DNA from 3 places in the Anaerobutyricum soehngenii genome. Region 2 is predicted to be linked to each of the others. Evidence: a T-box and tRNA genes for the amino acid it is inferred to sense, from the RefSeq annotation. Region 2 holds a T-box; the other regions hold tRNA genes.

Evidence for each region. The T-box of region 2 lies ahead of thrS (threonine--tRNA ligase). A T-box ahead of a tRNA ligase gene usually reads a tRNA of that ligase, here a tRNA-Thr.
Region 1: it has a tRNA-Thr gene. The T-box ahead of thrS (threonine--tRNA ligase) is inferred to sense a tRNA for this amino acid. The anticodon was not compared.
Region 3: it has a tRNA-Thr gene. The T-box ahead of thrS (threonine--tRNA ligase) is inferred to sense a tRNA for this amino acid. The anticodon was not compared.

The regions. Positions count from the first base shown of each region.
Region 1 is NZ_VULP01000026.1:25,998-30,263, reverse strand. It holds gene FYJ25_RS11180 (BglG family transcription antiterminator) at 1-1,515, shown strand, start outside; tRNA gene FYJ25_RS11175 (tRNA-Thr) at 1,680-1,752, opposite strand; gene FYJ25_RS11170 (cell wall hydrolase) at 2,028-2,696, shown strand; gene FYJ25_RS11165 (glutamine--tRNA ligase/YqeY domain fusion protein) at 2,779-4,266, shown strand, end outside.
Region 2 is NZ_VULP01000005.1:75,558-79,823, reverse strand. It holds gene FYJ25_RS04205 (NAD(P)/FAD-dependent oxidoreductase) at 507-1,751, shown strand; T-box leader at 1,798-2,052, shown strand; gene thrS (threonine--tRNA ligase) at 2,196-3,965, shown strand; gene FYJ25_RS04195 (sensor domain-containing diguanylate cyclase) at 4,176-4,266, shown strand, end outside.
Region 3 is NZ_VULP01000001.1:226,853-231,118, forward strand. It holds gene FYJ25_RS00990 (phosphatase PAP2 family protein) at 123-806, shown strand; gene FYJ25_RS00995 (EutP/PduV family microcompartment system protein) at 875-1,405, shown strand; tRNA gene FYJ25_RS01000 (tRNA-Thr) at 1,735-1,807, opposite strand; gene FYJ25_RS01005 (ketopantoate reductase family protein) at 2,662-3,630, shown strand; gene FYJ25_RS01010 (helix-turn-helix domain-containing protein) at 3,723-3,920, shown strand; gene FYJ25_RS01015 (hypothetical protein) at 3,986-4,266, shown strand, end outside.

The DNA of each region.
Region 1 (4,266 bases), on a different contig from region 2:
CTTCGCCAGACAATGGAAGACTACGAGCTTGAGATTGTTGGAAAGACCAGTAAGGGATTAGCTCTTGCCGGTTCGGAACTTAATATTCGAAAGTTTGTTATGGAGAATCTTTTTGACTCTATTTATCAGAATTATCCCCAGGATGAATTGATGCTAAAAGGGATCAGAGAAGCGCTGGCTGAACAGAATTTTGAAGAATCAACACAGAAAATGTTTGAGAACTATATGACATTAATGTTTGATCGTTTTCTTACGGGACATATCATTACCCGTATGCCGGAAAAGTATTATAATTTAGTATCAAGAAACAGTTTTTCATTTGTGAATCAGTTAATTGATAATCTTTCAAAAGAATTTTACATTGAAATTCCAATAGAAGAAAAAATATTTGTTTTTTTGCCGATCATTGGTATGCGTACACCTGCAGACAGTAAAAATATGTACAGCATAGAACTCGATGAGAAGATTCATCCATTACTGAAAAAGATTGTAGAGGGGATTCGTCTGGAATTAAATATTTCAATTGATCCTCATGAATTTGCAGAGAAGTTTATGTATCATATTATGTTTATGATAAACAGGCTTCGTTATAATGTACACATTGATAATCCGATGTTTGAAGACATTCATTACAAATATCCGCTTGCATTTAAAATGGCAGAAATAGCGGCGAGAGTAATCGGTGAGGAAGCGGAAGTTGCAGTGACACAGGCAGAACTTGGGTATCTGGCAGCTTATTTTGGGGTGTTCCTTGAAGTAAATACTTTGAATCAAAAGCAGCAAAAGATTGCAGTGATCAGCGATAAGGGAAGAGTTACAGCACAGTTATTTGCTGTGCAGATTCGTAAAGTAGTTGACAGCAGCAGTCAGCTTGATATACTGGCACCGTCTGAAGCAGTCAGTGATATTCTTGATCAGTATGATATTGTAATCTGTACAACGGAGCACATGATAGAATGTGAATGTCCGGTTATTTATATTCATGAGATTTTTGATGAGAATGAACTGAAAAACAAGCTTCGCCAGGCGAAGTTTTGTAAAGGAACAGATGCGGTGATTCTTGATGATAATTGGTATGTAATGGCTAATATTTTAAAAGAAGATACCTTTTTTAATCTTTCAGAACAAAAAGATTATATTTCCGCTTTAGACCAGATGATGGATACTCTTTGTCAAAATGGATATGTTGATGAAGACTTCAAAGAACGGGTATGGGAAAAAGAATCGAAATCCAGTATGATCATTGACAATATTGCGATTCCTCATGCTGTACAAAAGGCAGGAGATGCCATTGTGTTATCTGTGGGAGTATTTCGTGAGCCGATGCCATATAAAAATGACAATATTCAAGTTGTGTTTTTGCTGGCGCTCCCGGAAGAAATTCGAGATGAAAATCTTTTGATCTGTGTCTATGATGAGATTATGTCACTTGTAAAAAATGATGAGCTCATTGAAAAAATTACGCATTCAGGGAATTATATTGATTTTATGAAGGTATTATATAAGAGAAATTAATTGTCTGCTTAAGAGAATGTTGCAAAAACAGCCATGTACTATAACAAGGATTCCCTAATAGTACATGGTATATCTCATTTCACATTTGGTATATATAATGAAAAAGAGAATTATCCAATAATATTCATTGGATAACTCTCTTTTTCTTTTTCAGCATAGATATAAGCTGATGACGAGACTTGAACTCGAGACCTCCGCCTTACCAAGGCGACGCTCTACCGACTGAGCTACATCAGCAATTCAGATATACAAACCTGACAAAAAGGATTTTATCATGCCCTATTCGGTTTGTCAACGGAATTTTATTAAATTTTTAAAAAATATGTACTATTGGCACAATATGATGATACCAGGGTCAAAAGGTTAAAATACGGAGTAATTCGTGACATCAAATCAGGGAAAAAATACCTTTTATGATACCAAGGTCAAAAAATCAAAAATGCATATTTTTTGTCTTCTTGTCATATATTATTAGAAATCGCGATAGCGAAATAATAAGACAGGAGAAAAATATGAATAGAAAAAAACATGGGAATTACAGGCATATTTTACTGGTGTTAGTGTTGTGGCTTTTTTGGTTTCAGAATGTCAGTGCATCACAGATGCTTTTTCCATTTGTAGCGGACGACTGGATTTCTTTTGAAGGGCGTACTTTTTTACAGCTTCAGCAAGAGAAAAAACAGACAGAAATAAAAAAGCAGAGGAATCATAAAAAAAGTAATGAGAAAAGTAATAAAATAAGTAATAAGAAAAAAGTAAAAGAGACGATGGCGGTTCCGGTAAAATATGATAATGAAATCAGTGCCGGTGACCGCCAGATTCTTTATAAAGTGGTTTCTATGGAATGTGATACAGGGTACGAAGGTTCGTTAGCGGTGATTAGCTGTATGTTAAATCGTTTAGAATCTGACAAATATCCGGATGATTTAATGGATGTAGTGAGGGAAAAGGCACAATTTAGTGCATATTATGACAAAAAAACTGAGACATATCCATATATAGACAGAAAGCCATCTCAGGAATGTATACAGGCGGTAGACGATGCGCTTGCCGGCAAAAAAAGAAATCTGCCTTCTTATATCATGTATTTTCGTGCTTCTTCGTATAAAAAGCTGAAAGGTTATAAGAAATATGGGCAGATTGGAGACAATACTTACTTCTATAAAGAAGAAGACCGTTGATTTTCACTTGTACAGGAAAAATAAGTATGATATGATAGAACGCAGTTAAAGGGAATCGAAGCCTTTATAGAATTACAGGAGGATGAGAATGGAAGAAAAAGAAAAAGTATCGAAAAATTTTATAGAGATGGCGATTGATAAAGATTTAGAAGAGGGTGTGTATGATCATGTCATGACCAGATTCCCTCCGGAACCAAACGGATATCTTCATATCGGACATGCAAAGTCTATTTTATTAAACTATGGGCTGGCACAGAAGTATCATGGCAAGTTTAATCTGCGTTTTGATGATACGAATCCTACAAAAGAAAGAATGGAATTCGTAGAATCTATTAAGAAAGATGTGCAGTGGTTAGGGGCAGATTATGAAGACAGACTGTTTTTTGCATCCAACTACTTTGATCAGATGTATGAGGCAGCCGTTTCTTTGATTAAGAAAGGAAAAGCATATGTCTGTGATCTGTCCGCAGAAGAAATTCGTGAATACAGAGGAACATTAAAAGAACCTGGGAAAGAAAGCCCATATCGTAACCGTTCTGTAGAAGAGAATCTTGAACTTTTTGAAAAGATGAAGAATGGTGAATTTGCAGATGGAGAGAAAGTACTTCGAGCAAAGATTGATATGGCTGCCGGTAATATTAACATGAGAGATCCGATTCTCTACCGCGTTGCACATATGACACATCATAATACAGGAGATAAATGGTGTATTTATCCAATGTATGATTTTGCACATCCAATTGAAGATGCAATCGAGGGTGTAACACATTCTATCTGTACGCTGGAATTTGAAGACCACAGACCTCTTTACGACTGGGTTGTAAAAGAAGTTGGTTTCGAACAGCCTCCAAGACAGATTGAATTTGCAAAAATGTATTTGACCAATGTAATTACCGGAAAGCGCTACATTAAAAAGTTAGTAGAAGATGGTGTCGTAGATGGATGGGATGATCCACGTCTCGTATCCATCGCAGCTCTTAGAAGAAGAGGTTTTACCCCGGATGCTATCCGTACTTTTATTGAGCTTGCAGGTGTTTCTAAAGCACAGAGTTCTGTAGATTATGCGATGTTAGAATTCTGTATTCGTGATGATTTAAAACTTAAGAAGTCTCGTGTGATGGCAGTTCTTGATCCTGTAAAGGTTGTTATTACAAACTATCCGGAAGGACAGATTGAGTACCTGGATGTAGAGAATAATAAAGAGAATGAGGAGTTGGGAAGTCGTAAAGTTGCCTTTGGTCGTGAACTTTATATCGAAAGAGATGATTTTATGATTGACCCTCCAAAGAAATATTTCCGTATGTATCCGGGAAATGAAGTTCGTCTTATGAATGCTTATTTTGTAAAATGTACAGATTACATTACAGATGAGAACGGCAAAGTGACAGAAATCCACTGTACGTATGATCCGGAAACAAAGAGCGGAAGCGGATTTACCGGACGTAAAGTAAAAGGAACGATTCACTGGGTATGTGCAGATGAATGTGTAGATGCAGAAGTTCGTTTATATGAGAACATTGTAGATGAAGAGAAAGGTGTTTACAATGAGGATGGAAGTCTTAATTTAAAT
Region 2 (4,266 bases):
AAGAACAGACGAAAAGCAGAAATTTTATATCAATTAGAATGTGAAGATAATCGCTTCATAGAAAATGCCTCACCGGCATTTTTATTTGCTCCGACATCACATTCTAATTGATATAAAATTTCTGCTTTTCTGCTAGCTGGCTCCAGATGGAACGGTATATGTACAAGGAAACAGTGAATATACAATAACCGTATCTTTTTATTCTATGAAAGCAGATATGTCCGGTGTGACAGAAAGTACAGCATGGAAGGATTATGAAGCAAGTAAGCCATCTGAATTATAGGATATTTCTTTGAATTTGGCATCATATAAAAAGTAAATTTTAAATTAAACGAATAATACACAGAACAAAATAAACTATATAAACAGTAATTATATTAAAAAAACAGTATGAAAAGAAGAAAAAGAATGTTTAAGAAAAATTAATAATATTCTTTTTCTTTTTAGTTATATAATAAAAATGTTAAAGATGGTATAATGGTTAATAATTTCAGGAGGATAGATCGATGTCAGATTCTATATGGAGGAGTATTGATACAGCAGAAAAATCTGATTATGGAAAGATGGAATGTATGGAGATGACCGATGTAGCGATTGTTGGCGGCGGTTTATGTGGTATACTATGTGCTTGGTTTTTAAAAGATTCAGGAGTAGACTGTATTCTTTTAGATAAAGATCGAATCGCTGAAGGAACAGGGAAAGATGCGATGGCACAGGTAACTTCTCAACATGGTCTGATCTATAGTAAGTTATTAGAACGAGATGGTGAGGAGAAGGCCAGGATGTATTTTCAGGCGAATGAACAGGCAATACAGAAGTATCGGGAACTTTCTGAACAGATTGATTGTGATTTTGAAGAAACGAGTTCTTATGTTTATTCTAAGAATGATAGAGAAAAGATTGAAAAAGAGATTGATGCAGTAGATCGAATTGGCGGGAAGGCAGATTTTTGTGAGACAACAGAATTGCCCTTTGATATATCAGGAGCAGTACGTTTTCCGGGACAGGCCAAGCTAAATCCGGTAAAATTGTTGAATGGTCTTGTAAAAGAACTGGAAAAGCATCAGAATATACATATATATGAAGGTGTAGAGATTGATGACTGGTTCAGGCATGTTATATGGTGTGGAATACACGTTACGGTAGCAGATCATATTATTTGCACAACACATATTCCATTTTATGAGAAGCTTGGCAAGTATAACAGAAAGCTGCATATGGAAGAGTCCTGTATTCTGGCACTGGGGAATGCACAGAAGATGAATGGGATGTATACAGATGAAGCGCAGGGAGGACTCTCTTTTCGAAGTTATGGGGATTTACTTTTAATGACAGGAGGAATGTACAAGCCAGAAAGTGACAGGGAGGCTCATGAATGGGAGAAACTAAGGGAGGCAGCAGCAATGTACTATCCTGAAGCAAAAGAGAAGGCGAGCTGGAAAGTACAGGATTGTTTCAGTTTAGATGGTATACCATATATCGGATCTTATGCTTCTGAAAGAAAAACACCGGGTCTGTATGTGGCAACAGGATTTAATGGTTGGGGAATGACTTCTGCGATGACTGCCGCCATGCTTTTAACGGAAATAATTTTGAAAGATAAGTTTGTAGAAGCGAAAGAGGCTGTCAATTATTCATGGAAAGAAGTGTTTTCTACAGAGCGAAAGATTTTACTTCCACAGTATTTTTCTAATATAAAGGATACGATTTCAGACAGATTTTCATTCAGACCTCAAAAGTATAAAAAATAAAACATTGACAAATATTTTTAATAGTGCTACCATACACTCGAAACAGCGAAAAGCGATGAAGGAAAAGAGTAATATATTAGAATTATACAGAGAGAGTAACGAGTGCTGAGAGTTATTTATGAGGAAATATATGAAAACCATTCCTGAGCTGCGATGCGAAAAGAAGTATTTTTTGAGATGGGTAAGACATTTTGGGATATTTCACAAGTGTTGCCGTATGCCCGCGTTAAGGGATAGGATTTAATCATAGAATCTGAAGTGAAATAATAAGGTGGAACCGTGTATTTACTGCACCCTTAGATTATAGTCATATTGTAATCTATGGGTGCTTTTTTAATTTACAGAAAATTACTCCTGACTTTGAAGGCTGATGTCTTAAAATGTCTGGAGCAAATAAAAAAGAAAGGTCCCAGTCAGATTCGTTCTTATTTTGGAGGTAATGAAATGAAAGTTCTGGAAAAAAATGGACAGGTAATCGAAGGTGATTTTGACAACAAAGAGGTAAAGGAAGCATTTTGGCATACAAGCGCTCATGTGCTGGCACAGGCAGTAAAGAGATTATATCCGGATACAAAGTGTGCGATCGGACCAGCAATTGACAACGGATTTTATTATGATTTTGACTTTTCTTTTTCATTTACAGAAGAGAATCTTGCGGCAATTGAAAAAGAGATGAAAAAGATTGTAAAACAGTCCCTTCCACTGGAAGTTTTTGAAGTGAAAAAAGAAGAAGCTCTTTCCTATATGAAAGAAAGACAGGAAGATTATAAGGTGGAGATGATCGAAGAACTTCCTGAAGATGAGACGATTACATTTTATAAGCAGGGAGATTATGAGGAATTTTGTGCGGGTCCTCACGTATCAAACACCTGTGTTATTAAAGCAATTAAGCTTCTTTCTACAGCAGGTGCATATTGGCGTGGTGATGAGAAAAATAAGATGCTTACAAGGATTTATGGAATTTCTTTTCCAAAAGCATCAGAATTGCAGGATTATCTGCATATGCTTGAGGAAGCGAAAAAGAGAGACCATAGAAAGCTTGGAAAAGAACTTGGCTTATTTACAATTATGGAGGAAGGTCCGGGATTTCCATTTTTCTTACCAAAGGGAATGGTATTGAAAAATACATTAATTGATTACTGGAGAAAGATTCATACAAGAGAAGAGTATCAGGAAATCTCTACACCAATTCTTTTAAACAGACAGCTTTGGGAGACATCCGGACACTGGGATCATTACCGGGAAAATATGTACACAACAGTAATTGACGACATGGATTTTGCTGTAAAACCAATGAACTGTCCAGGTGGAATGCTTGTTTATAAGATGGAGCCTCGTTCTTACAAAGAACTTCCACTTCGTCTTGGGGAACTTGGCCTTGTGCACCGTCACGAAAAGTCCGGACAGCTTCATGGACTGATGCGTGTAAGATGCTTTACACAGGACGATGCCCATATCTTTATGACAGAGGCGCAGATTGAAAATGAAATCCAGAAAGTCGTAAAATTGATTGATGAAGTATATAAGAAATTTGGATTTACTTATCATGTAGAATTATCCACTCGTCCAGATGATAGCATGGGAACAGAAGAAGAGTGGGAAGTAGCAACAAATGCATTGGAAAATGCAATCAAAGCCATGAATATTCCTTACGAAGTAAATGAGGGAGACGGCGCATTCTATGGTCCAAAACTTGACTTCCATTTACAGGATTCTATCGGAAGAACATGGCAGTGCGGAACAATCCAGCTTGACTTCCAGCTTCCACAGAGATTTGAGGCAGAATATATTGGAGCAGACGGAGAAAAACATCGTCCAATCATGATTCACCGTGTTGTATTTGGTTCTATTGAGCGATTTATCGGAATCTTAATTGAACATTATGCAGGAAAGTTCCCAACATGGTTGGCACCGGTACAGGCAAAAGTTCTTCCTGTATCCGACAAATTTGCAGAGTATGCTAAGAAAGTTTCTGCGGAGCTGAAGGCAAAAGGGGTTCGTGTTGAAATGGATGACAGGGATGAGAAACTTGGTTACAAGATCAGACAGGCACAGCTTCAGAAGGTACCATATATGCTGATCGTTGGAGAAAAAGAACAGAATGAAGGAACGGTATCTGTTCGAAAGAGAGATGTAGCAGATCAAAATGACAGTCCGGAATTAGGTGCAATGTCTGTAGAAGAATTTGCCGAGATCATCGAAAAAGAAATTTAAATAGAGCGAATAAACAGCAAAAAGAATTCCAGCTTATAATCTTTATTATAAGCTGGAATTTTTTTGTCTGTTTCCATTAATGAATTAAATTGAGAAGTTGTTAACAAATGTAAAAAACAAATGACAATGAGAAAGGATTATGGTATGATAAAAAATACAATAATAGTTTACATTGTACTATCATTAGAATTCTATAAGGAGGGGAACAGCATGGGGAAAAAAGGAATGGAGCAGAATGAAGTAAGAAAATATTTGCTGATTATAGGTACCTTTCTTATTTTTATGATAGGTTGTCTTTTGT
Region 3 (4,266 bases), on a different contig from region 2:
AAGATAATAAATTGTGCAGGCATCTGTATTATTTATACAGTTTATACATCATGACGCGCATCTCGCAGCAAAAATGTCAGGACATTCCTGAATATATAGCAATCGGGCAAAAAGGTGATATTATGACAGAAAAATTAAAGAATTATAAGCATGGTTTACTCCTGCTATACTTTCCGTTTTATTTAGCGGCATTTTCCTATTTAGAAAAAAGAGTGCCGGATCAATTACATATTATTGACTGTGCGATTGATCGGTATATTCCCTTTATAGAAGTATTTATCATACCGTATCTTTTATGGTTTGCGTATATTGCAATAGCAGGTATTTACTTTTTCTTCCAGGAAAAGGAATCCTTTTGTAAGTTAATGTATTTTGGCATGATTGGAATGACGATATTTATTATTGTTTCTTATGTATATCCGAATGGCTTAGAACTTCGGCCAGACACATTTACAAGAGACAATATCTTTATACAGCTTACCAGAAAGATCTACTCGATGGATACGCCGACAAATGTACTTCCGAGCATTCATGTGTTTAACTCGATGGCGGTGTATTTTGCCGTAAAAAACAGTCCGTATCTGAAAGAAAAGAAAGTGATAAGAGGAGCGGCCTTTTTTATGACTACTTCTATTATCCTGTCCACCATGTTTTTAAAACAGCATTCCGTTGTGGATGTACTTACTGCATTGATTTTATCTTATGTAAGTTATGATATTATTTATAATGAAAGAACAGAAAAGATAAAAGAAGGATTAGAAGAACTAAAATTTCGCAGAAAACGCAAAGAATTCTCCAAATTTTGACCTTTTCCTGCATTGGTTGATGTGATAGAATAGATATAACAAAATGTTGCAGATGAGGAAGTGTAGACATGCGAAAGATAATATTTATTGGAAGAAGTGAGGCGGGGAAAACAACACTCACACAGGCGATGAAAGGCAAGAAGATTGTTTATCATAAAACACAGTATATTAATCACTATGATGTGATTATAGACACACCGGGTGAATATGCCGAAACAAAGGAACTTGCCGGTTCCCTCGCTGTATATAGTGCAGAAGCAGACGTAGTAGGTCTTTTGATCAGCGCAACAGAACCGTTTTCCCTATATCCGCCAAACGTAACAGCGCAATCTAATAGAGAAGTAGTTGGAATCGTAACGAAGTGTGACCATTGGGCAGCGAACCCAGAGCAGGCCGCTGACTGGCTAAGACTTGCCGGTTGTAAGAAAATCTTTATGACAAGCTCATTTACAGGCGAAGGTATCGCAGATATAATTTCCTATCTGAAAGAGGAACATGATAAGCTTCCATGGGAAGAAGTCAAGGCACAGTACGACCATCTTGGCTATGGAAAAGGAGAAAGCGATCAACAGCTTAATCTTAACGGCGTAATCGTATAATTTATGTATGATTTATAAACAAACAAAAACATACAAAAAGCAGAAATTTACTATAAAAGAAAATGTGAAGATAGTCGCGGCGCAGAAAATGCCTGATCGGCATTTTTACTGGCTCCGACATCACATTTTCTTTTATAGTAAATTTCTGCTTTTCTGTTTTTCTGTTTTTGGGCGAATTAAAAAACTCATATTCATGTGCTTTATAACGCATAGATTGCTTTTTTTATGAATTTTAATTAAAGCTTCTGGTTTTCTTATTTTGATTATAATTCTTATTTTAATTATAGTTTGTAAAAAAATTCCAGGAAAAGTTTCTGGAAAATAAAAAAAGCTCCCTGCCGGACTTGAACCGGCGACCTACGCATTACGAATGCGTCGCTCTACCAACTGAGCCAAGGAAGCTTGTCAAAAACTGACCTAATCATTTTACTATACTTTTAGAAAAAAAGCAATAAAAAAATATTAATTTACTATTTGATTTCTTAGGGGAAACAGACGAAAAAAGAAATAATACCATATCCCATCTGCTCTGTAGTCGCTGTGTTTAAAATGCTCATCTGCATCATAAACACGCTCCGAAGCCGCATCTGGGATATGGTATTATTTCTTTTTTCTGTGTGTTGGCTCCAGAAGGAATGAATGTAATGGTTTTTGTAAGGGATAAGGAGAGAGGTCAGAAGACTACTGCTTGCTCGAAAGGTATACCATCCAGAAGAGAAAAATGATATATTGCCACAATATAGTAGTGAATTTATCGTATACAATGATAGCTGACAATATTATCTTATCAGCATTGACAGCATCGCGGAGATAGTATCAGAATAAGTCATAACCTTCTGACCCCTTCCCCATCTCTTTTTCAAAGACTATTACATTCATTCCATGTGATACCAACACACAGAAAATAAAAATAATAGACCATAGTAAATGAAATGTGAGAACAGGTAAATAAAATTCCATGACAGAGATATCTTCCGAACAAGCAGTAGATTTCTGACCACTCCCCCTTCTCTCCGCCAAAAACTATTGTATTCATTCCTTCTGGAGCCAACAAGCAGAAAATAAAAAGAATAGACTATCGCAAATGTAATGTGAGAGCAAGTAAAAATGCCGAACAGGCATTTTCTACGCAGTGATATCTTTACAGTTTCGATAGTCTATTCTTTTTATTTTCGTCTGTTTCCCTAATGAATCAAATAGTAAAATAGTGTATTATAGAGGATAGTATATTTTATTTTAAGAAAGAAGGACGAGTTATGAAATACATAATCATCGGAGCAGGTGGAACAGGAGGAATACTTGGATTCTACATGACAAAGGCAGGAAAAGACGTGACACTTATCGCAAGAAATGCACATTTAGAAGCTATGCAAAAGCAGGGACTTTCTGTCCAAAAAATGTGGACAAACGAAACAGAAACCATACCTGTCGGTGCAGAAAGTATGGAATCTTATGAGGCAAAAGGAGAAAAAGCAGATGTAATTCTCGTCTGTGTTAAAAAATATTCTCTCGATTCCTGCATTCCATTTATTCAAAGCATTTCCCATGAAAATACGATAGTTGTTCCGGTATTAAATGTTTATGGAACAGGTGCGTATCTTCAAGAGAAACTTCCAAAGGTTCTTGTGACGGATGGATGTATCTACGTTTCTGCTAATATTAAACAGGCAGGAGTATTATTGCAGCATGGAGAAATATTAAGAGTATTTTTCGGTGTAAGGGAAAAGGAAGATTTGAAGAAATTAAATGGACAGTCAGATGGTGAATATAAAGCAGAAAGATTATTGAAAAAGATTGCACAAGATTTTAAAGATAGTGGAATTGATGGAATTTTGTCAGATAATATAAAACGAGATGCATTGACTAAGTTTTCCTATGTGTCTCCAATCGGAACCGCAGGACTTTACTTGCATGCTGTTGCAGGAGATTTCCAACGAGAGGGAGAAGCCAGGGAACTTTTTAAGACATTAATTCGAGAAATTGTTACACTAGCTAACGCAATGGGAATTACTTTCGAAGAAGACCTTGTAGAACGTAACTTAAAGATCCTTTCTAATTTGCCGGAAGAAGCAACGACATCTATGCAAAGAGATGTTATGGAAGGAAAACAGTCGGAGATTGATGGGCTGGTATATGAGGTTGTACGGATGGCCAAAAAGTATGGGGTAGAAGTGCCAGCGTATGAGAGAGCGGCAGAAAAGTTTCGGGAGATGGGGGTGAAGTAGTATAGAAAATGACATAGCTTAGTTGACAGATTGGAATATATACAGTATCATTAATTAACGCAATGCGTTTTGTGATTGAATGGAGAGAGGTTGTGGGTAGAGGAAGAGAAATAAAAGAACTGCGAGAAAAAATGGGAATGAACCGCAGAGAATTCAGTGATTACTATGGAATACCATATCGTACGGTTCAGGACTGGGAAGCAGAAAAACGCCAATTGCCAGACTATCTGTTACGTTTGATTAAATATCGAGCAAAGATGGAGGGAATGGTGAAAAAAGATAAGTCGTAAGACTTATTTTTTTACCGCTTAATTAACGCAATGCGTATATTTAAGTAAAGCAGAAGGAGGTAGACGTGGAAAGAAAAGTAAATGTAATCGAGGATATAGATGGAAAGAAAACGGTATTTATTCATGACATCATATTCAAAGGGAAAAGATCTGTAAAATGGGAGAAGGTTGAAAAATATCTAAAACAATATGTAGGAGATATATACATAATTGATCATAGCAATGATGCAGTTTATATTGGAACAGATTTACCGGATGAGTATACTCATTCAAATTATACACATATTTTAAAAGGAGCAAATGCGAAGACAAAAGCTAATGCAGCACAGGGATTACCTGAATTGAT